DNA from 3 places in the Hyphomicrobium sp. MC1 genome. Region 3 is predicted to be linked to each of the others. Evidence: riboswitches for the same ligand, from Rfam matches in the RefSeq annotation. Region 3 holds a riboswitch; each other region holds the start of a gene.
What was found. Region 3 has a riboswitch for cobalamin ahead of HYPMC_RS01235 (TonB-dependent siderophore receptor). Riboswitches for the same ligand answer to the same signal wherever they lie in the genome.
Positions count from the first base shown of each region.

Region 1: linked by a shared signal. The riboswitch ahead of HYPMC_RS17335 (CbtB-domain containing protein) and the one ahead of HYPMC_RS01235 (TonB-dependent siderophore receptor) in region 3 are both predicted to bind cobalamin.
Region 2: linked by a shared signal. The riboswitch ahead of cobW (cobalamin biosynthesis protein CobW) and the one ahead of HYPMC_RS01235 (TonB-dependent siderophore receptor) in region 3 are both predicted to bind cobalamin.

Region 1 covers NC_015717.1:3,580,550-3,590,118, forward strand. The annotation lists gene HYPMC_RS17325 (PQQ-dependent dehydrogenase, methanol/ethanol family) at 1-1,566, opposite strand, end outside; gene HYPMC_RS17330 (histidine phosphatase family protein) at 1,822-2,382, opposite strand; cobalamin riboswitch at 2,409-2,549, shown strand; gene HYPMC_RS17335 (CbtB-domain containing protein) at 2,588-2,815, shown strand; gene HYPMC_RS17340 (CbtA family protein) at 2,837-3,553, shown strand; gene HYPMC_RS17345 (DUF1289 domain-containing protein) at 3,650-4,519, shown strand; gene HYPMC_RS17350 (hypothetical protein) at 4,668-5,093, shown strand; gene HYPMC_RS17355 (LysR family transcriptional regulator) at 5,097-6,017, opposite strand; gene HYPMC_RS17360 (carboxymuconolactone decarboxylase family protein) at 6,136-6,693, shown strand; gene HYPMC_RS17365 (hypothetical protein) at 6,935-7,183, shown strand; gene HYPMC_RS17370 (hypothetical protein) at 7,252-7,506, shown strand; gene dxs (1-deoxy-D-xylulose-5-phosphate synthase) at 7,565-9,511, opposite strand.
Region 2 covers NC_015717.1:670,297-679,865, reverse strand. The annotation lists gene cobN (cobaltochelatase subunit CobN) at 1-2,760, opposite strand, end outside; gene cobW (cobalamin biosynthesis protein CobW) at 2,760-3,797, opposite strand; cobalamin riboswitch at 3,895-4,080, opposite strand; gene cobU (bifunctional adenosylcobinamide kinase/adenosylcobinamide-phosphate guanylyltransferase) at 4,141-4,665, shown strand; gene cobO (cob(I)yrinic acid a,c-diamide adenosyltransferase) at 4,669-5,289, shown strand; gene HYPMC_RS03130 (cobyric acid synthase) at 5,289-6,761, shown strand; gene cbiB (adenosylcobinamide-phosphate synthase CbiB) at 6,745-7,719, opposite strand; gene cobA (uroporphyrinogen-III C-methyltransferase) at 7,761-9,260, opposite strand; gene HYPMC_RS03115 (DUF4340 domain-containing protein) at 9,378-9,569, opposite strand, start outside.
Region 3 covers NC_015717.1:271,030-280,598, reverse strand. The annotation lists gene lon (endopeptidase La) at 1-416, shown strand, start outside; gene HYPMC_RS01255 (cation diffusion facilitator family transporter) at 480-1,442, shown strand; gene HYPMC_RS24605 (alpha/beta fold hydrolase) at 1,717-1,893, shown strand; partial or broken gene HYPMC_RS24965 (alpha/beta fold hydrolase) at 1,830-2,162, shown strand; gene HYPMC_RS24960 (alpha/beta fold hydrolase) at 2,141-2,602, shown strand; gene HYPMC_RS01245 (hypothetical protein) at 2,737-3,660, shown strand; gene HYPMC_RS01240 (hypothetical protein) at 3,813-4,385, opposite strand; gene HYPMC_RS01235 (TonB-dependent siderophore receptor) at 4,481-6,571, opposite strand; cobalamin riboswitch at 6,832-7,059, opposite strand; gene pncB (nicotinate phosphoribosyltransferase) at 7,223-8,527, opposite strand; gene HYPMC_RS01220 (MarR family winged helix-turn-helix transcriptional regulator) at 8,631-9,059, opposite strand; gene HYPMC_RS01215 (VOC family protein) at 9,127-9,489, shown strand.

The sequences.
Region 1 (9,569 bases), 1.4 Mb from region 3:
CTTGCCGCTCTCGGCGTTGTAGGCGCGGAACCAGCCGTTGGCTTCTCCGGTGAAAACGAGATCACCCGCGGTTGCAAGCGCGCCGCCCATCATCGGCTCAGGCGTTTTGACCTGCCATTTGATTTTGCCGGTGTTGTAGTTGACCGCAGTGACGTTTCCGAACGAAGCCTCGGTCGGAATGACCTTAAAGGCGCCGCCAAGCCACAGCTTTCCATCGGGATAGGGGCTTGACTGAACCTGATAGGTCATCGGCTGGTGCAAGTTGACAGCATAGGTCAGAGCGAGTTTCGGGTTGACCGCCATAGGCGACCACTCAACGCCACCGTTTGCGCCAGGAAGCATGCGCGCGCCTCCCGGTGTCGGCAAGGTCCACATGTTCTCCTGCGCGACCATCGGCTCAGAGAAGCGGATCAGGCTGCAATCCTTGCGGTTGTGAACATAGACAAAACCGGTCTTGCCGCCATGGATGACGCCCGGAACGACCTTGCCGTCCTTGTCCTTGACGTCGACCAAGATCGGCGGACTGACAGCGTCGAAGTCCCAAACATCGTGCGGGATATACTGAAGGTGGCAGACGTATTTGCCGGTATCGAGATCGATCGATACGAGCGAGTCCGTGTAGAGATTGTCACCCGGACGCAGCGAACCGTCGAGGTCCGGCGACGGATTGCCGACCACGAAGAACAAGCGATTGAGTTTGAGATCAACCGCCGGATTTTGCCAAACGCCGCCACCCAACGTCTTGTAGGGATCGCCAGTCTTGGCGAACTGAGCTTTCTCGGCTTCGATGTCGCGGTGCAGATCCTTGCCCGTGGCATCCTTCGTGGCCCAGACGCCGACCGTGTTTTCCGGCACCGTGTCGAAATTCCAAACCTGCTTGCCGGTTTTGGCATCATAAGCGCGGACGAAACCGCGGATGCCGTATTCGCCACCGTTGGTGCCGATGATGATCTTGCCGTTAACGGCTGTCGGCGCCATCGTTTCGCTATAGCCGTCTTCGGGATCGGCGATTTCCGTTTCCCAAACGAGGCTGCCGGTCTTGGCGTCGAGCGCGACAAGCTTGGCATCAAGCGTCGCGAGGTAAACCTTGTCGTCGTAAACCGCGACACCGCGATTGTTCGGGCCGCAGCAATATGTCGTGATCGGCCCCATCTTGTGCTTGTAGTGCCAGTATTGCTCGCCGGTCTTGGCGTTCAGCGCGTAGACATGATCGAACGATGTCGTCACGTACATCACGTCGCCGACGATGATAGGCGTCGTCTCTAGCGACTCTTTTACGTCCATCTGAAAGATCCACGCCGGACGAAGCTTTGCGACGTTGCCGGTGTTGATCTGTTTGCCGAGGTAATACCGTGTCTGGTCGTAATTGCCGTTGGTGTGGAGAAACTGCTTGGTATCTTTCGCAGCGTTCGACAATTCTTCCTGCGTGACCGCTCGCGCAGGAGCTCCTTTGATCGCCTCTTTGGATTTGTGCTCGATTTCCTGAGCGCCGACGGGAGCAAATGCGGAAAACGCAAGCGACGCTGCGAGCGCCGCCGCAGTCGCACGGCTTCTTATACCGACCATGTTGTCCTCGCTTACTTGAAGTTCAAACCGGCCGCCAACACCGGAGGGGGCGTCAGATCCGTTGTCTGACATTGGCATAGTGCACCCCCGATTTTTTCCCGGCAATAGGGTGAACACTTCTAAAGTATCAAATCCATTGTCGCTTTTTGCATTCCGAGACAACGTGGCGCGGAACCACAAATGCAAGACCAGGACCAGCAAATACAAAATGAAATGTATGCGAATTGTCTTTCGCGGCTGCAATATCGGTGCGTTCTAACTTCGTATGGATTTAAGCGCCCATCGCCGTCCATTCGATGACAGTTCGACGACGGAAAGCGGCGCAACATCAATATGCGCATATGAGATTGCTTGCGCCTCGATCGCGACGACAATCGCCGCGCGCATGACCGCCGGATGCGTCACGGCCAAAATGGGTCCCTCACGCTCCGAAATCGTCTGCATCCAGACGGACGTCCGCGCGATGAGCGCTTCAACTGTTTCGCCGCCGTGAGGCGCAGAGCCTGGGTCGGAGAGCCAGCTTGCTAATGCGTCGGCATCGGATAGAGCAATGCTACTCAGGGTGCGGCCCGCCCAGTCGCCAAGTTCGATGTCCCTGAGCGCCGGGTCAATCCGGGGGGAAAGTCCTAAGACAGCGGCAGTCTCCAGCGCCCGCCGGGCGGGACTGGAGAAGACGATGGCGGCATTGCGAAATTCGCCGGCCATTGCGGACGCGTCCCGCCGGCCAAAATCGTCGATGCCTTCGTCGAGCGGGAAGGCTGCGCGCCTCGCCGCCGGGGTCGAGGCGTTGGCTACAAAGGTCAGGCGCGGCGGCATCTTGGCTCAATGGCTTGCGTTGACAAATGCCCGGCCTGCCCTATGGTGAGACGTGCATCCTCACGGGTAGGAAGCCGGTGAAATTCCGGAACGGTCGCGCCACTGTAATCGTGGGTCGCTCCAAGCGTCCACCGAAAGTCAGACCCACCTCGTGATCAGAGCACACCTTGAAACGGGACGCGTAATCCCATGGAGGCTCTTTAAAATGGCTCATTCTTCTATCGTCGCACAATCTCTCGGCGCTCAAGGCGGCTTCGCTACGCCTGTTCCGGTTCGCCAGATTCTCCCCTGGGCGATCTTCGCCGGGTTGCTGTTCCTCCTCGCCATGTATTTCATCGGCGTCGAAGAAGGCGCCACGGCGATTTTCAACGGGATGTACGTGCACGAGTATGTGCATGACGCCCGTCACCTTCTCGGCTTCCCCTGCCACTAACCGCGGCGGAGAATTTCGGATATGGTATCTCTTCTTGTGCGCGGCATGATTGCCGGGCTTCTCGCTGGTATTCTGACTTTTGGCTTTGCGAAGGTTTTCGGCGAGCCTCAGGTCGATCGGGCGATCGGCTTCGAAGAGCAAATGGCAAAAGCGAGCGGTGAGCCGGAAGAACCGGAAATCGTCAGCCGCGCGGTGCAGGCGAGCTTCGGCCTGTTCACCGGGGTCGCCGTCGTCGGTACCGCGATGGGCGGTCTTTTCGCTCTGGCCTTTGCGTTCTTCAACGGCCGACTTCTCGTCGGCATGTCACCGCGGACCACGGCGATCATCATAGCGGCGCTTGGCTTTCTGGCGATCTACTTCATTCCAAACATCAAGTATCCGGCCAACCCACCTGCGGTCGGGTCACCGGAAACGATCGGCTACAGAACGCAGCTCTACTTCGGAATGATCGTCTTCTCTCTCGCCGCGTTGGCGATCGCGATCAGCGCTGGACGGCAGTTCTTCGCTCAGGTCGGCGGCTGGAACGCCATCCTGATCGGAGGCGGTGTCTACATTGCCCTAACGGCGCTTGCGGGCTATTTCCTGCCGCCGATCAACGAAGTTCCAAATGATTTTCCTGCCGATCTGCTTTGGAAGTTCCGTGTGGTGTCGTTCGGCATTCAGGGCATCCTGTGGATGACGATTGGCATTATATTTGGAATGCTGGTCGACAGATCGAACGAGAAAATCGCTCATTGAACGGCGCACGCGCCGCTCAAAGCCAGCCAGATCGCATTGCGCTTGCTGCTGCGATCTGGCCTGCAATCGCCAAACATCCGAAAAGGCTGTCTGCTAGTGGCACGCCACTCGCCTTGCATAGGAATCTGCAAACTCGACGACACGACGGGCTTTTGCCTTGGCTGCGCGCGCACGGCCGCTGAAATCGGCGACTGGATGGCGATGAGCGAAGCTCGGCGCGACTCCGTCTGGGAGCAACTGCCGGAACGGCTCGCACAGCTCTCGGTGCGCGTTCGTGTGTTGCCGTGGGTTCGCGATGAGCTGATTAACTGGGTCCGCGACACCCTCGTCGCTCGGCAAGGCGCGTGGGTCGTCGGCGTGCCGGGCGCCGTCGCGGAGTTTCCCAGCGCCGATAACACACCGATTGATTTGCACGTCGAGGACGGCGTGATAACCGCACGGCGTGCGGATGCTGCGTTTCGTATCGCGATCAACGATAAGATTCGTGCTTTCGCGTTCACCGATGGCGGCCCGATTGTGCTCGGACTACCGAGAGGACGCGCCGCCATTCAATCTGGTTCGGCACTTCAAGCTGTTGGGCTGGATGCCGGCGCAATCGACGAGACGCATCGCGGCGACGAACTTTTCGATCTCGGAATTGGGCGCCGATATACCCGCTTCTGCGTTCGCACGCGGGACGAGACGCTGACATCGGCGCTATCGGATCATGATCGGCGGCATTGGTCGGACTTCATGCCGGTCATGCTCAATCAATTTGTCGCTTTGAGTCCGCATCGCATCGTTGAAAGCGCTGCGGCGCGCATCGAAATCTTTTCCAGAATTCCAGGCCCCGGCGAGTCGTCACCCAATGGCGCGCATACCCATTTCCTTGCCGAGTTCCTGAAGTCCGGCGACGAGATCGCTCCAAGTCTGGCGCCGCCCGACTATGTTGGCCCAGTCGCGATCTTTTATCCTAATAAAACCTAGGCAAAACGCACTATCGCGCTCGGAAAGTCGCTCTTGTCCCCAGTTCATGGCCGCAGCCGCCCGTTGCTGGGTTGAGAGCCTCGGCGCGCCGTAGTAGTGACGTTTTATTGATTAGCCTGAGGGCTTCGATAACTTGAGAGGGGACGGGATGCGCAGCATCAGCCTTGGACTCGCCTTCGCCACTGCGGCAGCTTTGATTTCGGCTCCAGCCTCGGCAGACGAGCGATTGCAATCTTCGTTCACTGCGCTCGTCGGCAAAGGTTACGAAGTCAAATCTGTGACGCTCATTCCTCTCGAGGTCGCCAAGAGGGTCACGGAAAAGGTCAAGACCGATAACGTCGTCGTCACGTTACAGAAGCAGGAAACGGTTGCCGTCTGCTACATCGCGTTCGCGAATTGGGCATTCATGAACAAGGCGTCGCTCGATTCCGCGACGCTGTGCGAAGTCCGTTCTTCGCCGACCGAAGAGAGCGCGGCACCGGCAGCCGCACCGAGCGAACCGGCGGCACCTGCCGAAGCGACGACGCCTCCGGCCGAGGCGACAACGCCTGCCGCTCCGAGCACAAACCCTTAATTTCTAGCTGCTCTCGGCGGGCGAAGAGGCTTTGGTCAATTTCGCTTTCAGCCGAGGCATCGCAAAGTCGAGAAATGCCCGAAGCTTCAGCGGCAGCAGTCCGTTGCTGCCGTAAACGAGGCTGACCGGGACCTGGGGTGGCTCGAACCGCTCCAGCACGACCTTGAGCTTTCCCTCTGCAAGCGGTGTTTCGATCTGGTAGGAAAGCAGGCGCGTCAACCCAAGTCCGGCGACCGCCATGTCGACGGCAGACTCCGCCGTGTTGACGACGAGGCGGGAGTGAATGGCGGCAACCTGGGGCACGCCATTGTTCCAGAAGGTCCACGAACGTGACGACATCAGGCCTTCGAAGGTGACGCAATCGTGCGATTCGAGATCATTCGGATCGGCAGGGGTCCCGCGTGCTTCAAGATAATCAGGGCTCGCGCAAACAACGCGGCGAATCAATCCAACGCGGCTCGCAATCAGGCTGCTATCGGGGAGTTCGCCGATACGAAGAGCGACATCGACGTGCTCTTCGAGGATGTTCACGACGCGGTCGGCCAACGTTAAGCGTACGTCGATATCCGGGTAGGCTTTCAAAAACGCGCCGACGATCGGCAGCACATGCAAGCGACCGAAAACGATCGGCGCCGTAATGACCAACTCACCGCGCGGCGCGCGATATTCGCCGGAGGCTGCGCGCTCGGCTTCGACGACGTCTTCCAGGATTCTGCGGCAGGCGGCGACGTACGATTGTCCGGCGTCGGTCAGCTCCAATCGACGGCTGCCGCGATTCAAGAGCTTGGTGTGGAGATGGGCTTCGAGTTCGGACACCTTCCGGCTAACCGTTGCCAGCGGCATGCCGAGCCTGCGCGCTCCAGCCGAGAGGCTACCAGCGTCCGTTACGGCAAGAAGCACCGACATGGCGTCGAAGCGGTCCATTTTTGACTCTCATAATCCGGTAGGGTGGCTGCCAATATTGTCGACTATTTCGTGAAAATGAAAGGACCTAATTCAGGGGCGTCGGCCAATCCCGGCCCGAAGAGAGTAGGAGACGCCCATGTCCCGCATCCTGACCCCAGCCACCATTGCTGATGCTCCCGCCACTGCACAGCCGCTCCTAGAGGCGGTGAATAAACAGCTCGGTACCGTTCCAAACATGTTTCGGCTGATCGCAACAAGCCCCGCCGCTTTGGAGGGCTACCTTAGTCTTTCGGGCGCGCTGGCAAAGGGCAAGCTGCCGCCGCAGACCCGCGAACGCATCGCGCTGGCCGTCGCAGAGTTCAACGGCTGCAGCTATTGCCTTTCAGCGCATACCTACCTTGGGCGGAACCTCGCCAAGCTCGACGACGCTGAAATCACGGCCAATCGCAATGGCGCCTCGAACGATCCGAAAGCCGATGCCGCCGTTCGCTTTGCGATGAAAGTTGTGGAGGCACGTGGCCATGTGAGCGCCGCCGATCTGGCCGCTGTCAAAGCTGCTGGCTACGACGACGGTCAGGTCATTGAGATTGTTCAGCACGTCGCGCTCAACGTATGGACGAACTTCTTCAACGAGACGTTCAAGACCGATGTCGACTTTCCGGTCGTGGCGCCCAGCAAAATCTCTGTTGCCTGAACGGTTTCCGAAACCCTGAAATCTATCGCCGCCGGACGCCTATGCGACGGCGGCGCTTCTTTTTTGGCGTTGTTAACTTAAATGATCCGTCGGCGAACGCGCGTCAGGGACGATAGGCTGGCGGACTGTTACGGACGTGCCTTAGTCTCACCATTGCGCATCGTCATATCGGCGGGCGGTAACACATCAATTCTTCTGTCAGCGAGCAAACGTGATCATCGGAAACTTTTCTAGGACGCGCATGGCATCGGTAGGCGCGCTTATCGTGGCCTTCCTTTGCGCCGGCGCAGAAGCGAGCTTTGCGCACAGCGGCACGGCCGATGAGCAGCAGGCCTGCACGCCAGACGTGTTTCGACTTTGCTCGGCTCAGATCCCAAGCGAAACGCGCATCGTTGCCTGTCTGAACAAGAACATGGCAAAGCTCAGCCCTGCTTGCCGTGACGTGATGAGAGGCGACAAGCCCAAAGCGAATGCGCGCAAGAAGCACTAAGCCCGATCGCGACGCCAACCATTCTTGTGAGGTTCAAGACCGTGCAACGAATATTTCGACTTGGAGCGATGCTGTTGGCCGGGCTTGCAGCGCCGGTCTTCGTGGTTGCGAGCACGCACGGCGCGTCCGCTCACAGCGGTACTGCCGAAGAACAATCTGCCTGCACGCCCGACGTTCTGAGCCTCTGCTTTTGGCAGATCCCTAACGAAGATAAGATCGTCGCGTGCCTCAATAAGAATATCAATCGGCTCAGCCCCGAGTGCCGTAAGGTGATCGCGGGCGATGACGACGACAAAAAGAGCAGCAAGCGCTCAAAGAAATAAAACCGCCGCCAATTGCGTGACCGAGATCACGGAAATGGCGGCGTGATGAATTGCCAGATCAGCAGGCGTGGCCACGAGCGGCTGTCTTCGAGGGCGCTCTTTCGAGCTGAATAGCGTCGCAGACCGTCTCGACGATGCCCTGAGCGCACAGCCCGGCGCGCTGGTTCATCACTTCCGGCTTATCCTGATCGACGAATTCATCCGGCATCACTTTCGATCGGACTTTGAGACCGCGATCGAGCAGACCGTTTTCAGCCAGATAATGGAGCACGTGGCTGCCGAAGCCGCCAATCGAGCCTTCTTCGACGGTGATCAGCACGTCATGGTTTTCGGCGAGGCGGCGGATCAGATCGGTGTCGAGAGGCTTCATGAAACGCGCGTCAGCGACCGTGGCTGACAGACCCAGCGCAGCCAATTGATCGGCGGCCTTCAGTGTTTCTTGAAGGCGCGTCCCGAGCGAGAGAAGCGCAATCGTCGAGCCTTCGCGCAAAATGCGACCCTTGCCGATTTCGAGGGGAATGCCCGTCTCGGGAAGCGCCACTCCTGTACCTTCGCCGCGCGGATAACGGAACGCGCTTGGACGGTCGTCGATCGCCGCGGCAGTGGCGACCATGTGCTTGAGTTCGCATTCATCGGCCGGAGCCATGATGACCATGTTGGGCAGACAGCCGAGATACGCGAGGTCGAACGATCCGGCATGCGTCGCGCCGTCAGCGCCGACAAAACCAGCGCGGTCGATGGCGAAGCGCACCGGCAGGCTTTGCAGCGCGACGTCATGCACGACTTGATCGTAGCCGCGCTGCAGGAACGTGGAATAGAGCGCGCAGAATGGCTTCATACCTTCAGTTGCGAGACCGGCTGCGAACGTCACGGCGTGCTGCTCGGCGATGCCGACATCGAACGTGCGATCCGGGAATGCGCGGCCGAAAACATCGAGACCCGTGCCGTCCGGCATGGCCGCGGTGATGGCGACGATCTTGTCGTCCTTCTTAGCTTCGTCGATGAGGCTATCGGCGAACACGCGCGTGTATGACGGCGCCGAGGCCGGAGCTTTCGTCTGCACGCCGGTGACGACATTGAACTTCGTGACGCCGTGATACTTGTCGGCGGAAGCTTCGGCCGGAGCGTAGCCCTTACCCTTTTTCGTCACGACGTGTACGAGGATCGGCCCCTGCTCGGCATCGCGGACGTTGCGCAAGATCGGCACGAGCTGGCTGAGATCATGACCGTCGATCGGACCGATGTAGTAGAAACCCAGTTCTTCGAACCAAGCGCCGCCATGCCAGAGGCTGCGGGTATATTCTTCGACGCGCGCGGCGCGCTCTCCCCAACTTTTCGGAAGGCGCTTGGCAAGCTGCTTCGCGAGATCGCGAACATAAAGATAGGAATCGCTCGATGTCGTGCGGGCGAGATAGGACGACAACGCACCTGTCGGCGGCGCAATCGACATCTCGTTGTCATTCAGGATGACGATCAGCCGTTCGCTGCGCGCGCCGGCATTGTTCATCGCCTCGTAGGCCATGCCCGCGCTCATTGCACCGTCGCCGATGACGCAAACGACGTTGTTCGTGCCGCCCGACATCTCGCGGGCAACGGCCATGCCGAGGCCAGCCGAAATGGACGTCGAGGAATGCGCGGCGCCGAACGGATCGTATTCGCTCTCGGTGCGCTTCGTGAAACCGGAAAGACCTCCGGGCTGGCGAAGCGTGCGAATGCGATCGCGGCGACCGGTCAGAATTTTGTGCGGGTAAGATTGGTGGCTGACGTCCCAGATCAGACGGTCGCGCGGCGTATCGAAGAGGTAATGCAGAGCAACCGTCAACTCGACGACGCCAAGACCAGCGCCCAAGTGGCCGCCCGTCTGCGAAACGGCTTCGATCAATTCCGTGCGAAGCTCGTCCGCGAGCTGCGGTAATTCGCTTTCGGACAATTGCTTGAGATCGTCCGGAGTATCGACTTGATCCAAAAGCGGTGTTTTGGATGGCCGAGTGACCCTTGCATCCATGACCGAACTCCCCCAACTGCCGCTCGAGTCCCGAGCTCGATGGCAAATTATGAACCTA
Region 2 (9,569 bases), 400 kb from region 3:
CACATGCACGAAGGCGTCTGCCGATTTCACGCGTTTTTCAAAGCTCGCGCTCGTCGCTTCCGAACCATCGCCACGATACGCCGCCTGTGTGCTGGCGAGATACGACCGCCCAAGATCGCCACGCTCGCTCCAGTCGCCGCGGTCGATGTGCTGCATTACGCCAGCACCGAAGCTGCCGCCGGCCGGTCCGAAAATGCGATCGAGCTTTGCTTCGGACGACGAGGCCGGGCGCAGCGGATTATCGCCGGCATCTTCTTCAAGACTGGCAACGAGCGCGACGGCGCTATCAAACAACGCAAGCTGCGCTCCAAACATATCGCGAAAAAGTCCTGAAATCCGCAGCGTCACGTCAACACGCGGACGTCCAAGTTCCGCCAATGCCTCGGTCTCGACGCCCGTCACGCGATAGGAGCGCTGATCCCAGACGGGGCGAACGCCAAGCAGCGCCAGCGCGGTCGCGAGTTCCTCGCCACCGGTTCTGAGCGTTGCGCTGCCCCAAAGATCGAGCACGATCGCGCGGGGCCATTCGCCATGATCGGAGAGATAGCGATCGAGGATTGCTTTCGCTGCACGCTTGCCGTTCGCCCACGCCGTTGCGGTTGGCACGCTGCGCGGATCGACACTGAAAAGATTGCGTCCTGTCGGCAGTACATCAGATCGCCCTCGGCTCGGCGCTCCAGCAGGACCCGGCGCGATGAATTTTCCAGCAAGCGTCCGAGTGATCGCTTCAAGCTCCACCTCATCGAGGATATGCAGCCCGTCGCGGATCGACAGCTCTTTCACATCGCACAAAAAGGCGTCGATGCGGGTCAATGCTTCGCTCGCCGCCATGCCCGCATCGAGGCCGCACTGGGCCGCAATTCCGGCACGAATGGCGGCGTCGACGATCTGATCCGACAGAACCTTGCGCCGCCTCGGATCAAGACCTTCCGCCGACGCGAATTCATCGACCAGCCGTTCAACTTCACTCAACGGCCCCGACAAACCGGCATCCGTCATCGGCGGCGGCTTATGTCCGAGCGTCACGGCAGATAGCCGCCGCTTCGCCTGCGCCGCTTCGCCGGGATCATTGACGATGAACGGATAGATCATCGGCGTAGGGCCAACCAGCGCGCGCGGCGCACACATTTCGCTGCCCGCAACGGCTTTGCCTGGCAGCCATTCGAGCGTGCCGTGCGCGCCGAGATGAATAAGCGCGTCGATCTTTGCGACGTGTCTCAGCCAGAGATAGAACGCGACATAGCTGTGCCGCGGCGGCGTCGCCGGATCGTGATACTGCGCCTTCCGGTCAAGCGCCTGCCCGCGTTCCGGCTGCAGTCCAATCAAAAGATTTCCGCACGGCGCAACACGAAAGCGGAACGTATTACCAACGAGTGCGTCATCATCTTCTGGCGGTCCCCAGGCGCTGACGACGCTTTCTTTAAAGGCTTCTGGCAGAGCATCGAACGCCGAACGGTAAGCATCAAGCGGCCACCCGATTGCCTTCGCTGGATCGAGTTGCGCCACGAGATCGCGACTGTCCGACGGGCGACAGGCGACGTCATAACCCGCGTCTTCGAGATGCGATGCGATCCTGCACGCGCTCTCAAGGCCATCAAGTCCAACCGCGTGCGCGATCTGATCCGGCCGCCCCGGATACGTCGAGAGCAACAGACCGATGCGAAGATCATGGCGCGGGGCTGAACGAAGCCTCGCCCAACGCGCGGCAAGCTCGGCAACATGCGAAACGCTTGGCTTATAAGGCACATGGCGCAGCAACGACACGCCGAGTTCGGTTCCCAGCGTGTCCGCTTCCTTGAACGATACGACGCCCGCAAACAACCGTCCGTCGAGTTCCGGCAAAACGACGTGCATCGCAAGGTCCGCGGCACTGACGCCGCGCTGCGACTTCTCCCAAAGCGTAAATTTCGAATTGGCGAGCGCGACCTGCAGGACCGAACAATCCGCAACGTCGAGCGGCGAGGCATCCGCGCCGTCGCGTGAGGCAAACGCTGTCGCATTGACGATGACGCTCGGCCGGAGACGTTGCAGCTCATCCTGAAGCCAAGCCGCGGTATCCGCTGCCTTCAGGCTCGGAACGTAGAGCGCCGCCACCGCCAAGCCGCGATCTTCAAGTGCATCTACCAAAGCATCGACTGGCGCAACATCGCCCGCAAGCAAATGTGAGCGATAGAAAACAACGGCAGCCGCCCCGAGCGCAGCAACGGATTGCGCGCTTTCCCGATAGACGCCGAAATTCGGAATCTCTCGCGGCTGTGCAATTTTTCCACGCGCGTCACGTTTGCCGAGCATCGCCAGCAAAGCCATGCGCGTATTCTCGATGCCGCCCACGTCGAGCAGAGCCTCAAGCCGCGCCAGCTCATCCGAACCAAGCGTCGACAACGCCGAGAGTCGAATGTCCGGCCGCCCGTCGCCCGGCACGATAGCAAGTGCAATTCCCAGTTCGCGGCAGCGCCGCCCGAGTTGCTCGCCGCCATACCGCCAATAGTCGAGGCCGCCCAGCAGGCGCACGAGCACGGCCTTCGAGCCTTTCAGCGTCGCGTCGGAAAATAGATCAACCGACATCGGGTGGCGCAAAGCATTGAGGTTCGAAATCCGCACACTCGGCTGCGTGCTCTCAGCGCCGCGAAATGCAGCCGCCGCCATCGCAAGGTCGGAATCGGAAAACGACAGAAAAACGATATCGGCGGGCGCGAGTCCGAGATCTTGAGGCGCGGCAGCCTCGTCCAGATCCCGGCTCTCGCGAACGACGATATGCATCAGGCAGCGCCCGTCAGGGTCCGAGTGATGCCGTCGCGATCAAGCCCCTTCTGACCGATGACGACCAGCCGGCCCACCCGCGCCTCGCCCGATTGCCATGCACGTTCGTAACGCGTGTCGATCCGCTCGCCGACCCCTTGCAAAAGGAGCCGCATTGGCTTCCCGCCAATGGCCGCGAAGCCCTTTACACGCAGCACGTCATGATCGTTGGCGATCGCTTTTGCGCGCTGCGCAAGATCGTCGGGCGACGATAGCTCCGGCACTTCGACGATGAACGTCTCGAAATCGTCGTGATCGTGTTCCGGTTCGGCATCGTGATGCGAAGGTCGAGCGGCGAGATCATCTTCCGCAGCTGCCGAAATGCCGAGCAGCACATCTGTCGGAACGACCCCATTTTGCGTTGCCACGATCTTGATTGCCCGCGGCACCATGCTGCGAATGTCTTGCGCGATCAAAGCCGCGTCTTCCGGCGAAAGATGATCGCACTTGTTGAGCACGACGAGGTCGGCGCAGAGCAGCTGATCCTCGTAAACCTCTTCCAGCGGATTTTCATGATCGACGGACGGATCTGCTTCGCGCTGCGCCGCGACCTTCACCGGATCGTCGGCGAAGCGACCGGCGCGCACGGCCGGGGCATCAACGACCGTCACCACGCCATCAACCGTCACACGATTGCGGATATCCGGCCACTCGAAAGCTTTAACCAGCGGCTTCGGCAGCGCGAGGCCCGACGTCTCGATAATGATGTGCTCCGGCGCGGGCTCGCGCGCCAAAAGCGCTTCAAGCGTCGGAATGAAATCGTCAGCGACGGTGCAACACAGGCAGCCGTTTGTCAGCTCGATGATGTTTTCTTGCGGGCAGTTCTCAATGCCGCATGACCGGAGGATCGTCCCGTCCACGCCGACATCGCCGAATTCGTTGACGATCAGCGCCAAGCGGCGGCCTTGCGCGTTCTCAACGGCATGGCGAACGAGTGTCGTTTTGCCCGCTCCCAAAAAGCCGGTGACGATCGTGACGGGAACCTTGCGCGTGCTCATTGCCCCGCCTCCACAGACATTGAATTTTCGGAAGACCGGCCAGACGCGCGGCATGTTCTGAAGTGCATCTTAACCTTTCTCGCCCCACCGGCGATAAGTTGGAAATCTCGTTGACGGCAGGTCTCCTGGCTCGCGGGTCTTGGCATTGGGCGACCTTCCCGGGCTGTTGCCCAGTGGCGTTCTCGCCTATGCTCACCGCGCACAGTTGCGGGGGCAGCTGCGGAGTAAATACCGCATTCCCTTTTGAACCCTCTTGCGAGGGACCGTCGTCCCAATCGATAAGTGAGCCCACATCTTACGTCAATCGCAATAGCGGCCTCTGCGGCACGACCGAAAGTTTATAATGACGACTTTGCACCTCCCGCAGCTGACCCTCATCCTCGGGGGCGCCCGTTCCGGTAAAAGCGCCTATGCGGAAGGCCTTTTGACAGGCATTCCCGGGCCTTGGGCTTATGTCGCCACGGCGGAAGCGTTCGACGACGAAATGTACAGCCGCATCAAGCACCACAAGAGCCGCCGTGGCGCGGGCTGGGTCGATCACGAATCGCCCCTCGAAATTGCCGACGTGCTGGCCAACCGTGTTGCAGAGCTTCCCTCGCTGGTCGATTGCCTTACGCTCTGGACCTCCAATCTGATGCACGCCAACCGCCCCGTTCCGGAGGCAAGCGACGCGTTGCTGGCCGCCGTCGCAAAACGCGTCGCGCCCTGTGTGATGGTCTCGAATGAGGTCGGCCTCGGCATCGTGCCGGACAACGCGCTCGCCCGCGCCTTCCGCGACGAAGCCGGCCGGCTCAATCAGAAGATCGCAGCAGCCGCCGACAAGGTCATTTTTGTCGCCGCCGGACTGCCGCTGACGTTGAAAGGCTGAGCCGTGAGCAACAATCCCACCACGGTCGATGATGCCGAGCGTCACAAAGCCAAGATGGCAAAGCGCAAAGCCGTGCAAGATGCCGAGGTCGCCTCGAAACAGATCGAAAAAGGCGTGCTGCTCGTCCACACCGGCCCCGGCAAAGGCAAATCGACGGCCGCATTCGGCCTCGTGCTGCGCGCGCTTGGACACGGCTGGCGCGTCGGCGTCGTCCAGTTCATCAAAGGCGCGTGGAAGACCGGCGAACGCGACGCGCTTGAACGCTTCGGCGATCAGATCTCCTGGCACACGATGGGCGAAGGCTTCACCTGGGAAACACAAGACAAGGCCCGCGACATTGCCGCCGCCACACGCGCCTGGGCGAAGGCCAAAGAATTGATGGCCGATCCATCCATTCGTCTGCTCATTCTCGACGAACTCAACATCGCGCTGCGTTATGACTATCTGCTGCTCGATGACGTGCTCGAAACGCTCCGCACGCGGCGGCCCGATCTTCATGTCGTCGTCACCGGCCGCAACGCCAAACCGGAATTGATCGCGCTCGCGGATGGCGTGACGGAAATGGGTGCCGTGAAGCACCATTTCGCCGCCGGCATCAAAGCTCAGGAAGGCATCGAATTCTGATGCCTGCGCGCGCGTTGATGTTCTCAGGTACCGGCTCCGACGTTGGCAAATCGCTGATCGTCGCCGGGCTTTGCCGTTTGTTCTCCAACCGCGGGGTTCGCGTCGTTCCGTTCAAGCCCCAGAACATGTCGAACAATGCCGCGGTCACGGCCGACGGCGGCGAAATCGGCCGCGCCCAGGCATTGCAAGCGCGAGCCGCGCGCGTTGCGCCATCCGTGCACATGAATCCGGTGCTGCTGAAGCCCGAGACCGAAACCGGCGCGCAGATCGTCGTGCAAGGCAAAATGCGCGGCTCGGCGAAAGCGCGCGATTTTCAATCGAAAAAGAAAGAGCTTCTGCCTGCCGTTCTCGACAGCTTCGCGCGCCTCAAAGCGAACGCCGATCTCGTTCTCGTCGAAGGCGCAGGCAGCGCATCCGAGATCAACCTGCGTGCGAACGACATCGCCAATCTCGGCTTCGCACGCGCCGCCGACGTTCCGGTCGTACTGATCGGCGACATCGACCGCGGCGGTGTCATCGCCAGCGTCGTCGGTACACGCCACGTCCTCGATCTCGACGACGCGGCCATGATCCGCGGCTTCATCATCAACAAGATGCGCGGCGACCCGACGCTATTCGCCGATGGCATGACGGCAATTGCAAATCTGTCCGGATGGACGCCGCTCGGCCTCGTGCCGTTCTTCCCCGACGCTCGCAAGCTTCCCGCTGAAGACGCGCTCGGATTGCGCGACCTCATGAAAACATCGAGGTCCGGTGGTGAAACGAAACTGAGCATCGCTGTGCCGTTGCTGCCGCGCATCTCGAATTTCGACGACCTCGATCCGCTACGCAACGAACCTGGCGTCATCGTCGAACTGATCGAACCCGGTCAGCCGATTCCGGCACACGCCGATCTCGTTCTACTGCCGGGCTCGAAGACAACCATTGATGACCTAACAGCCTTGCGCGCCGCAGGCTGGGACATCGACATCAAAGCGCATGTTCGCCGCGGCGGCCGTGTGCTCGGGCTGTGTGGTGGCTATCAGATGCTTGGGAAACGCATCGCCGATCCGAATGGCATCGAAGGCCCGCCGCGCGCCGTCGATGGCCTCGGCCTTCTCGATATCGAAACCGAGTTCGGCACCGAGAAAACGCTAGAGCGCGTTTCCGGCACGCTTACGGGTTCCATAGCGCCGTTTGAAGGCTATGAAATGCACGTCGGCAAGACGACTGGGCCAGACACCGCGCGCCCCATGGTAACCTTCCCCGACGGCCACCGCGACGGCGCCACCTCGCCAGACGGCCGCGTCTCGGGATGCTACATTCACGGCCTATTTACGTCGGACGCTGCACGCCAGACCTTTCTGGCCTCTTTGGGCATGGAAGCATCTGCGCTCAGCTACGATACCGAAATCGACGCCATCCTCGATCGCTTTGCCGAGCACCTCGCCCAACACATCGCAATCGAAGAACTCCTCAGCCTGGCAAGATGATTGCGATGAGCAGCAGGCTGCCGACCATGACGCCCCATGCCGTCGTCGTCAGCCGCAGCGCAGCGCGAATATCTTCTGCTGTCGCATCGCGCTTGCCGTCGCCCATGTAGGCATCTTCAACGCGCGTCTCGCCGTAGACCTTCGGACCGTTGAGCTTCAGCCCGAGTGCGCCCGCGAGCGCGCTCTCCGGCCAGCCCGCGTTCGGCGAACGATGCTTCGATGCATCGCGCGCCACAGCTTCGAGCGTTCCCGCCACCGACGCACCCGGCGTGAAGATGCTCGCCAGCGCCAGCAGCAGGGCTGTCAATCGCGAAGCAGGCAGATTGACGAAATCATCTAGACGCGCTGACGCCCAACCGAACGCCTCATGCCGCGGCGTCCGATGCCCGATCATGCTGTCAGCCGTGTTGATGGCCTTATAAACGACAAGGCCTGGCAGCCCCAAGATCGCAAACCAGAACACCGGCGCCACGATGCCATCCGAGGCATTTTCAGCAAGGCTTTCAATAGCTGCACGCGCCACGCCGTGCGCATCGAGCGTTTTCGGATTGCGCCCGACGATACGACCGACCGCCTGCCGCGCCTCGTCCAGACCATATTGATCAAGCGCCCGCGCCACATCTTCGACGTGCGTGTAAAGGCTCCGGCTCGCAATCAGCATCGACGCCAAGAGCGCAATGAAAAACGCCCCGAAGGCAACGTGATCGAAAAACTGCTCCAACGCCCAGGCGATGACACCGGTAATGACGATAAGAATGCCGAGCGCCAGCACGCCCTTGTTGCGCCTGACTTGCGAGCTGTCGGTTTCCCGATTGAGCTTTTTATCGAGAAAGGAAATGAATCGCCCTAGCCACGATACGGGATGCCCAATACGCTGATAAAGCCAGTCCGGATATCCGAACGTGGCCTCAAGCGCGAGAGCGCCGACAAGGACGAAGAGCGTTTGTGCGGCTGTCACGGGCGGCTATGCGGGCAGGACGTACAGAGCACGGCACGTCATCATGACTGCCCCGGCATGACATCGAGCGCCGCAACGATAGCATCGGCCTGCTCCGAGACATCGCGAACAGTCGCGTAGCGCAGCGCTTCACCGACCATCACAAGCACCGGACCGTCCGGATGCGCCGCATGAAGCTCAGCCGCGATCGTCGCGAGGGTCGCTATAAAAACCTGCTCGTCCGGTCGCGTCGCATTCGCAACCGCAATCGTCGGCGTATTGGGATCGAGGCCGTGCACCAGCGCTACGTCGGTCAGTTCCGCAAGCGTTCGCTTGGGCATGTAGATGACCGTCGTCGCCGCGCTGTCGGCAACCGCGCTCCAATCGATATCTTCCGGCAGATGTCCGCGACGATCATGCGCCGTGATGAACTGCAGCCGCCGCGCGTGATCGCGGTTCGTCAGCGAAACTTTGAGGCTGGCGGCCGCACCCTGCGCCGACGTCACCCCCGGCACGATGCTGATCGGAATGCCCGCGCTGCGGCAGGCCTCGATCTCCTCGCCCGCGCGCCCGAAAATCAGCGGATCGCCCGATTTGAGGCGGACCACCTTGAGGCCCTCGCGAGCCAGCGAAACCATCGTCGCGTTGATGTCCGGCTGCTTGCAGGATGTGCGATAGCCGCGCTTGCCGACGTCGATCATCCGCGCGCCGGGCCGCACGAATTCGAGGATCGGCTTGGCCACAAGGTCGTCGAACAGCACGGCATCGGCCGATTGCAGCGCCTTCAGCGCCTTCAACGTCAAAAGCTCCGGATCGCCCGGACCGGCACCAACCAATGTAACGGTTCCCATCGGCACGCCGGATGCCTTTGGCTCGTCAGCCTGCACGCCGGCCCGCTCCGCTATCGATCCGGCTTCAAAATAGCGGGTCTCGAACGGCGTGCGCGGCTGCCAACCATAACGTTGCAGCTCCGGATCGAGATGCTCTTCCTCCGGCCAGCCGAGCAGAAGATAGCCGACGAGCTTCCAGTCGGCGGGTGCATCGAGCGCCTTTGAAACCTCCGCCGGATCGATGATCGACACCCAGCCCAGCCCAAGCCCCGCCTCGCGTGCCGCAAGCCACAGCACCGTCACCATGCACGCACACGAATGATCGAGCGTCTCGGGCATTGTCTGCCGGCCGAGACCGTGGCCTTGCAAAGCGCTCCTGTCGCAAAACACCGCGAGATGCACCGGCGCAGCATCGAAGCCGGAGAGCTTGAGCCGGTTATAAAGATCCGCCTGATCCCCGGCGTAGGCTTCAGCCGACCGGTCCCGTGCCATTTGGAAATTCTTGATGATGGTTGTGCGCGTTTCGGCCGAACGCACGTTGACGATGCGCCACGGTTGGCTGTTACCGACCGACGGCGCCAGATCCGCAAGGCGCAGAAGGCGGTCGATCAGCTCGTCAGGAACCGGGTCCGGCCGGAAACGGCGGACATCGCGGCGCCAGCGGACGAGTTGCTCGAGCGAGGCTCGGCCATCCTGCTGCTGATTGTGGTCGCTGGTCTTGCGGTCGGTCATGGCGAATAAATGCGTTCGGTCGGAAATGCCGTTGCGGCAATCCCGACCTATAGCACCATTCGACGCCCGCCGCGCAAGCGCTCGGCTTTCCGGCCCGAAACCTGCGGCGTTACGGCGTTATGACCCTGTATTTTCCAGCAGATCGTCTTGCTTCTTAAGCAGGCCCGACACCTTCGCCACCGGAATCTTAAATTCCCAACCGGCCGTTAGCGCCGCGATATCATCGGCCTGCTTCTTAGCGTCGCCGGTGCCTGAAGGCGTGACGACGACCCAGGCCTGCTTGCCGTCCGACTTGACGTCGAGTTGAAT
Region 3 (9,569 bases):
TCGTCAAGAGCCGCGCGACCTCGCTCGGTATCGATCCCGCCATTTTCGAACGAAACGATATCCATGTGCACGTCCCCGCCGGGGCTACGCCAAAGGACGGCCCGAGCGCGGGCGTCGCGATGTTCATGGCGCTCGTCTCGCTGCTGACGAACCGCACGATCCGCAGCGACACCGCAATGACCGGCGAAATCTCGCTGCGCGGCCTCGTGTTGCCGGTCGGCGGCATCAAGGAAAAAGTTGTTGCAGCAGCCGCGGCCGGCATAACCCGCGTGATGCTGCCCGCCCGTAACCGCCGCGACTACGACGACATCCCCGAGGATGCACGCAACCGCCTGGAGTTTGTCTGGCTCGAACGCGTCGATGATGCCGTCGCGGCCGCCCTCGAAAGTGCGCCTGCCGAAAAAGTGGAGACGTGATCTCGCGCTCGCCGTGCGATATGGAATTGCAATTGCGGCCAAGCCCTAGCAATCATACGGTAGATGAGCGAAACCGCACTTTCCAAAAGAGTCGTCTACGCCGCCCTCATCGGCAATCTGCTCGTCGCCGCCACTAAATTTGTCGCCGCGGCGGCGACCGGAAGCTCGTCGATGCTGAGCGAGGCGGTGCATTCGCTGGTCGACACCGGCAACGAAGCTCTGCTGCTCTATGGCTATTTCCGCTCCAGCCGCCGCCCCGACGACACACATCCTCTGGGGTATGGCCGCGAACTGTATTTCTGGAGCTTCATCGTCTCGTTGCTGCTGTTCGCGATCGGCGCTGGCGTGTCCATCTACGAAGGCATCGATCATATCATCGAGCCGAATCCCATCACCAATCCAGGCGTCAACTATATCGTATTGGCGATGTCGGCGGTCTTCGAGGGAACGTCTTGGTGGATTGCGCTGAAGCGCTTCGGTAAGCTGAAGGGCCGGCGCGGATACTGGGAAACGGTGCGCGACAGCAAAGATCCGCCCTCGTTCATGGTGCTGTTCGAAGACACTGCAGCGCTCATCGGTATTGCAATTGCGGCGGCCGGAAACTTCGCCGCACAGCATTGGGATATTTCCTGGGTCGATGGCGCAGCGTCGATTCTCATCGGCATCGTTCTCGCCATCGCCGCCACCGTCCTTGCACGCGAGAACAAGGCGCTCCTTATCGGCGAACGTGCCAGCGATGAAGTGATCAGTTCGATCCTCTCCCTCGCGATCAGTGAACAGAGCGTTGACGGCGCCAATAACGTCTTCGCGCTGCATTTGGCGCCCGATCAGATTCTGGTCGCACTGAGCCTAGAATTCTCCGATGAACTTCGCACGCCGCAAATTGAAGCCGCTGTCGTCCGTCTCGAAGAGCGAATTCGCGCCAAGCACCCGGAGGTCATATCGCTCTTCATCAAACCGCAAACGCGCCGCACGTTCGAAAAAATGCGCGCCGAATTCTATGGCGATAGCGAGGAAACCGGCTGACGACGCAACAGCGGAAACGTCGTCGACATCGACCTATCAGCGACCAAAACCTTGCGATCGCGGGGTTGCGTGCGATGTGCGTAACGCGAATCGAAGCGGCAACGTAACGCTTCTGTATGTTCCCAGTGATCCCAACCCTTCGCATGTGCCCGCCAAGCTACCGGTCCAGCCAATCCGCCTCCTTCATGAAACGAGGACACGAACCGTGAAAGCTTCTATTATCCTCGCCCTCGCAGTCTCTTTCTTGGCGGCCCATGCCGCGCAGGGGGCTCCCTTGGAATCGACGTCCGCTTCGACGACTTATCACCGCGTTGCGGTCGACGGCGTCGGCATTTTTTATCGCGAGGCCGGCCCGAAGAACGCACCGGCGATCGTTCTGCTGCATGGATTCCGTCCGCCTCTCGCGAGTTCGACACGCTCATTCCTCTGCTCGCGACGCGCTATCATGTGATAGCGCCGGACTTTCCAGGATTCGGCCAGAGCGATGCGCCCTCTCCATCATCCTATGCTTACACATTCGATCATCTCGCGAAGACGATGAACGTTCTTCTCGACCAACTCGATATCAAGACGTACTCGTTCTATCTGCACGATTACGGTGGACCTGTCGGATTCCGCATCATGCTCGCGCATCCGGAGCGCGTTCAGTCGCTCATCATCCAGAACGCGAACGTCTACAAGGAAGGTCTGGGAACGAAGTGGGCGGCTATCGCGAAGTACTGGTCCGATCCGAAGGCCCCCCCCCCGAAGTATTTGAAGCATTTGTTTCGCGGACAGCGACCGAGCAGCGCCACACCTTGGGCACATCGCATCCGGAGCGTTACAATCCGGATACGTGGACGGACGAGTACGCTCATCTCTCAAAACCCGGACAGCACGCCATACAATCCGCGCTTCTCTACGATTATCGCACGAACGTCGCATCCTATCCGGAATGGCAAGCGTGGCTGCGGGCGCACAAGCCGCCGACGCTGGTGGTGTGGGGACGGAATGATCCCTCGTTCATTGCGCCGGGTGCCGAAGCATTCAAGCGCGACCTACCCGATGCCGAAATACATTTGCTTGATGCAGGACACTTCGCGCTGGACGAGAAAAATGACGACATCGCTCGTCTGATACTCCAATTCCTGGCGAAACATGTCGACCGGGCCGCGCCCTAAGAAGCGGCGGCACCCTCCGGGCGGAAAGTAACGAACCGATCGCAACACACGTAGTGCTCGATAGCAACGCAGTCATGCTTGCCGCGATCTCTCATGTTCGCTCAACTTTCCAAAAATTCAACCCGGAGCATCCGATGGCCCCCCGCATCGCAATCATATTAACCGGCGTCTTGATCGCCGCAGGAAGCAGCGTCGCGCAGGCAAAGCCTCACGCCAAGAATCCCGATAAGGCACAGATCGTCGCCGTAGATCGCTTCAGCGCCAAGGCGGCGCATTTACAATTGCGCACCTCAACCAATGGCATCCCAGGCCCCAATAAGCCCGTCGATTTCGACAAAGGCCCTTTCATTACCACCGGGCTGTCACCGACCACGGGCAAGCCGGTGCGCTATTACAATTTCGATGTCCAGAATCTGACCCCTGCTCCCGTTTATGTCTTCTATCGCAAGGGTGAGAAAAGCCCGATCTCAGGTCAGCTCGACATCATCGACAATCTGCCGGGAGAAAAGGGCTATAACGATTTCCGCCAAGTCTACAAAGTCTCGGTTCCATCCGATTATGTGGTGAACTCAATCACCGATAAAACTCAATTGCGCCAGTCCGGTTACGCGATCGAGAAAACCGACACCCTGCTCAACATGCCTGTGGTTCCCGACAAATCGGTTGCGCGACAACGTCTGAACGGTGAGAGCGCCGAACTGCAGCGCGCCTGGTACAAGGGCAAAGTTGCGAAGTATTTCGCTTTCAACGAAGCGCCGCTTTCTGTGGCTGGGGCGGACGTCCCCATTTCGCCGATCTACGTAACTTTCAATGTCAATCCCAATGAGCCGAAGGGCGGTCCAGGTTCGGGTTTCCGCAGCGAACCCAACTCCCCGCAAACCCACAACGTCCCAGCCACGCTTCCTGGCGAAGAAGGTTATTCGCCGCTGTGGTCGGTCAACGTCTACGACAATGCCGATTGGTCGAAAGTCAGCAATCTCGATACCGCGCAGAACGCCAAGTTGCTCGGCCCAGGGGTCGCAAACGTCAATTGCCCGATCGTTTTCGTCACCCCTTGACGTGACAAGAATGCGGAGACCCCGGGGCCTCTGACACTCCTGCACTTCGCCGCGCGTGAGCCCCGTTACCGGCCACGCCGGCGAATTCGCCCTATAAGCTGCACGCGGGATGACGGCATCGTCGTCCCGCGGTCAACAGAAGTCGAGATGGTTCACGCCGTGCGCGGAGCTTGCTGCGCAGAAACCGACGGGCGAGCGAAACGGCTCGCGATGACGGACAGAATCAACAACCCAGCAAACGAAACGGCGTTGACTTCAAACACTCTGGCGACGGTTGCGACCGAGAAGGCATCATCCGAGCTTCCAAGCGGGATGCCTGCGACGTAGAGCGCCAGTTCATAGGCTGCGAAAGCCAGCACGAACGAGACGGTCAGAAGCACCGGCCAAGCGCGGGTCATCCCAGTTGCAAGCCGAGCAGCAGCGAATGCAGCGATCGTTGCGACGCCGATCGCCGCGCCCCAGGCATACGACTCGAACGTGTGCGGATAGCTCAGGAACGCATAACCGACGATCTGGTTGGTGAGCCACGCCGTGACGACGAGCGCCAATCCCGTGCGAGCATCCATTCGTGTCGCCGCCAGCGCTGCAATAGCGGCGAGCGGCGCTGCGCAGGCGAACACGAAGCTGCCGCCAACGCTCAAAGCTGCGATGAGGGCCACCCAAATGGCACTCATGGCAAGCGAGGAGGAAAACGTTTGATCGTCAAATCGGGAACCAAATTTCATTGTCATGTCCTTCTGAAATCGTTCCCTGGCGGACGAAAGCGCCGGGACGGGAGGCTATCCGTAAATACCATAGCCGTCGCCCGCCAGAGAAGCCCTTAGTTCGTAAACCTGATGCCGCCATAGGCGCCGATGCCGGTCGCCAGGAAGCCGTCAGGAATCTCGTAGTGCTCGTCGAAAAGGTTATCGATGCGGCCGTAGATGCTCATATTGTCGGTCAGCTTGTAGTCGGCCGCGACGTTGACCACCGTGAAGCTCGGCAAGAACTCGTTCTCGAATGTCGCGCGATTGATGTCGAGCGAGTCACCGTAGTAGAGCACCGCACCCGTCAGGAGCAGCTTCTCCGTCGGCGTCCACCCGAGAGTGACGCTCGCCTTGTTGTGCGGGCGGCGCAGAAGCCATCCGCCCGTATCTTCGTTGGTTGCCTGCGTGTAGGTATAATCCGCACGGATACGAAGATCCTTCGTCAAATCCGCTGAAATAAACGCTTCGACGCCATCCGTTTTCGCCTTACCGACATTGGCATACGTTGAAACGAAGGTCGTTGGATCGTAAGTGCTCTCGATCAGATCGGTAATATCGTTCCGGAAGTAGGTGGCGCCAAACTGTGCACGGCCACCGAAAATTGCTTGCTCGAAGCCGACATCGTAACCGGTATTTTCCTCCGGTTTGAGATCAGGGTTTCCATAGAAAAAGTAAGCGGGATAATCCTGAAACCGCTGGCTGAGGCTTGGGGCTTTGAAGCCCGTGCCAATGCTGCCTTTGATCTTGGTTCCCGTGCTCTCGATTACATACGCGGGCGCAACGCGCCAAGTCGTATGACCGCCGAAGTTCTCGTTATCATCGTAGCGCACGTTCGCCGCGACGAAGAGATTGCGAATGACCTCAGCCTGAAGCTCCGTATAGACACCGTTGTTCCACTCCTCTGCGAATGTGTGCTGGCCCTCATAGAAAGAACCGCCACCGGAAAAGACCTCATTGATCTGGCGGCCATCAAATTGCTCGATCTGATGTTCGGCGCCTGTAACCAGCGTATAGCCCGGCGCGAGGTTCCAAACATTGCGCCAATCGTACTTAACCCGGTCGCCTTGATAGTAGCTGTTGCCAGTGAGGTTGACGTGGTCGATATTATCGGTCTGAGAGTTGGAATAATTGATGCCGAAATAGTTCGTCAGATTGCTGAACGTGCGCCAGACTACTTCGCTGCGCGAGTAAAAATCATCGACGTCGGAACCCGATTGATATGGCGCCGGATAAGATGTGTTTGTGAACGGATCGTAAGCGTCACCCGTGTAATGCAGCGTGCCGTCGGTGTATCGGGCGACGAGATTGACCGTCACATCCTTGGTGATATCGACACCGACTTTCGATGAGTAGGTCCGGTTATCGTATCGGTTCGAATGACGCTGCTCTCCCGGAAGAAGTAAATTCTCGGGTGTCACGGGGATGTCGTCGGCGCGAAAATGCGAGACATTGAAGTAGTAGTTGTACTTGTTCGTGCCGCCGCTGATGCTCGCAGCCTGATTGAACGTTCCAAATGAGCCACCCTCGACCATGGCAGTCGCCTTCGGCGGACCATAGCCCCTCTTCGTGTAAATCAGGATCACGCCACCGAGCGCATCGGCGCCGTAAAGACCACTCTGCGGACCACGCAAAACTTCGACGCGTTCGATATCCATGGCGAGCATCTGGCCCAGATCGAACGTACGATTGGGTGTGGTCGGATCGCTGACGTCGATGCCGTCGATCAGAATCTTCGTGTGATTGGAGTTCGTTCCGCGCATGAATACCGACGTCTGACCGCCAGGACCGCCGGTCTGCACAATGTTGAGGCCGGGAACCATCTTCAAAACGTCAGGCAGCGTGCGGCGCTGTTGAGCCGCGATTTCTTTTGCGGTGATAACGGTGACAGAACTTCCGATCTGATCGACGGACTCGGGCGTACCCGTTGGAGACACCGCGATGTCAGAGGAATCGACGGTCGCCGAAGAATCGCTGGAATTCGAAGCGGCCGGCGTTGAAATCTGTTGGGCCGCTGCCGGCGCCTTGACCTTTTTGGACGGCGCATCGCTGTCGTCGTCTGCCATGACGTTGACCGCCGGCAACTTGGTATTCGGCGAAGCTGGAACTTGCGCGCTCGCTTCCTGAGCTGAAATTCCAACTGTTGCAAAGGCTAATGCTATCCGCATTTTTCGCCGTCTTGACACGCGCAGCATGAGACCCCCGAGGCGCTGAATCGGGGTGAGTTTCCAATTCGATCTGCAGATGTGCGGGATACGAGCGCGCAGACGCTGCGACGCGGCTCTTGAAAGCTGCGTCCCATGAATATCTGCACACTTGAAAGTTCTTATCCGCTCAGCATAACGACCTGCACGACCGAAGTGGTTGCCCACCGGTTGACATACAGCCGCCGCTACGGGTTTCCGCTCTACCGCGCCCTGCGCACGGGAGATGGGCAGCTTGTGCCGGCAGGTCTCCTGACTTGCGGCTCAGGCGTCTTCTCCGGCCTTCCCGAATATCTCTATTGCGAGATCTTCAGTGGCTTTTAGTCGGAGCCGACTCGCCGCTTACAGTTGCGAGGGCAGTCTCGGCATTGGCGCAAGAAGCGCCGCACCGCGTTCCCTTTTCATGACCACTCAGCTTTCGCCGAGGGCCAACCGTCACGCCAACATTAAAGAAATAAGTTCGCCGGGCTGTCAATTGGGCTTAGCTCGGCCCGGACTTAAAGGTCGCAAGCGACGATGCCTAATTAACACTCCCGCTCAACGGGGCCGCTCCGATATGCCATGACGTGCGTTCCTCCGCACGCGAACGCTTCCCCTTAACCGCAACGTCAGACGTCACACGCGCACCGCATGACGGGCACGACCCTCCACTCCAAAGACACGCTCGTAGCGTTTCATTTCCGCAGACTCCCCTGTGGCTTTCGCGGAATTGTCAGACAGCTTGACCGCCGGTTTGCCATTGACGCGCGTGACCTTGCAGACAAGCGAGATCGCATCAAGACCAGGAGCGCCGTCCGGATCGCAGCCGCGAAAATCATTGGTGAGATTGGTGCCCCAGCCAAAGCTGGTTCGCACCCGCCCGTGAAAATGACGATACGTGTCTTCGATACTGTCGATATCCATACCGTCGGAGAAGATTAGTAGTTTTCCGCGCGGATCGACACCGTGCGCCTTCCACCAAGCGATAATCTGTTCTCCACCCTCGATCGGAGGCGCGCTGTCCGGGCGAAAGCCAGTCCATCCTGCAAGCCAATCGGGCGCGCGCGCCAGAAAGGCTTTGGTCCCGAAAGTATCGGGCAACGCGATCAGCAGATTTCCGCGGTATTCCTGCCGCCATTGCTCCAAGACACGATAGGGCGCCTTCGCCAAATCCTCGTCACTATCGGCAAGAGCGGCTTCCACCATCGGCAATTCGTGAGCGTTGGTGCCGATAGCTTCTAAATCGGCGTCCATTGCGAGCAGCACATTCGACGTTCCGATAAAGTGTCCGTCCAGCCCTTCTTTCAGTGCTTCGACGCACCAACGTTGCCATAGAAATCCGTGCCGACGCCGCGTGCCGAAGTCGGAAACGACAACGTCCGGCAGAGCGCGCAGCCGCTCCACCTTCTGCCAGAGCTTCGCCTTGGCGCGCGCGTAGAGCACGTCGAGCGCAAAGCGACCCTTGGCGCGCATCGCGGCGCGCGACCTGAGTTCGTTGACGATCGCCAACGCCGGAATTTCCCACATGGTCGTATGGGTCCAAGGCCCCGCGAAATCGAGTTCATACTGACCATCGACTTTGCGAAGCTCATAATCCGGCAACTGAAAATCGGCGAGCCATGCGATAAAGTCGGCACCGAACATCTGCGTTTCGCCGTAAAAGCTGTTACCGGCGAGCCAGATCAGCTCCTTCTTGGTAAAACGTAGAGCACGCGCATGATCGAGCTGAGCACGCAACTCGCCCTCATCGATGATGTCGGCAAGACGCACATCCTTCGAGCGGTTTATGAGCGAGAAAGTCACCCGCACGTCCGGGTGGACCTTGCGGATCATTTGCAGCATCAGCAATTTGTAGAAATCGGTATCGAGCAAACTGCGGATGATCGGATCGAGCCGAAAATTGTGATTGTAGGTACGCGTCGCAATGTCGGTGACGGTCATGATGTCAATCTAAGATGATGCGCTAAATGATGAGCTACAGCAAACGCCAAAGTTATCAGCAGCAATAGTGGATAAGCCCTGAAGCGCCATACCTCCAACAGTCCTATTTGCACATGGCATTGTGAAGCCGGTTCATCAGATCTACGGCATCCGTCACGGTATCTGGAGAGACTGCAGCCTCAAGAACCTCCTCAATCCGCATCACCTCAGCATTTGCCGCCTCGGCCTTCAGACGCCCTTTGGGCGTTAAACGCGCAAGCTGCCGGCGACCATGATGAGCGTCCTGTCGGCGCTCCACGAGCTTCCATCCTTCCAGCTTCGCCAAAACGCCCTGCATCGATTGCGGCGTTATGAATGCGCGCTCTGCAAGATCAGCGTTGGTCTGGTCCGGCCTCGCATTCAATTGGGCGAGCACCGCATATTGCGCAGGATTGAGCCCAAGGGGCTTTAAAGCCTCCTCCAAACGGCGATGCAGCGCATGCTGAGCAAGCTTCAGCCGGTAACCCAGCAGCGGGGTCATGTCCTTGTTCATTGCAATATCAGCCGCCTTATATTATATCAGGTGACTGATATTATCACCGCACGCCAAGGAGGCAACGATGAGCAGACTGACTGGACCCGATTTTATCGCCATCCAAACCGAAGACCTTCAAGCTGCCCGAGCCTTCTATGGCGACAAGTTGGGCCTGCCCCTGTTGCAAGAGACGCCCGAAGCGGTCGTCTTCAACAGCAAGCCTGTTCCGTTTGCGGTCCGAAAGCCGCTGATGGATCTGGAAGCCGCTCAAGGAAAATTGGGCTGGGGCATTGCGCTATGGTTCGCCTGCGATGATGCCGACGCGCTGCACGAAGAATTAGAGGCAGCAGGAACACCCATCATCTTCTCGCCGAAGGACGGCCCATTCGGAAGGTATTTCGCGTTCCGCGATCCATTTGGCTACACGATCACGGCGCATACCGCATAACACGCTAATGGATAGGCATTGCAAATCGCGAAAGCAGACTTCGACAAATTCGAGGCGCGGCGGAAACGTGATCTCAAGAT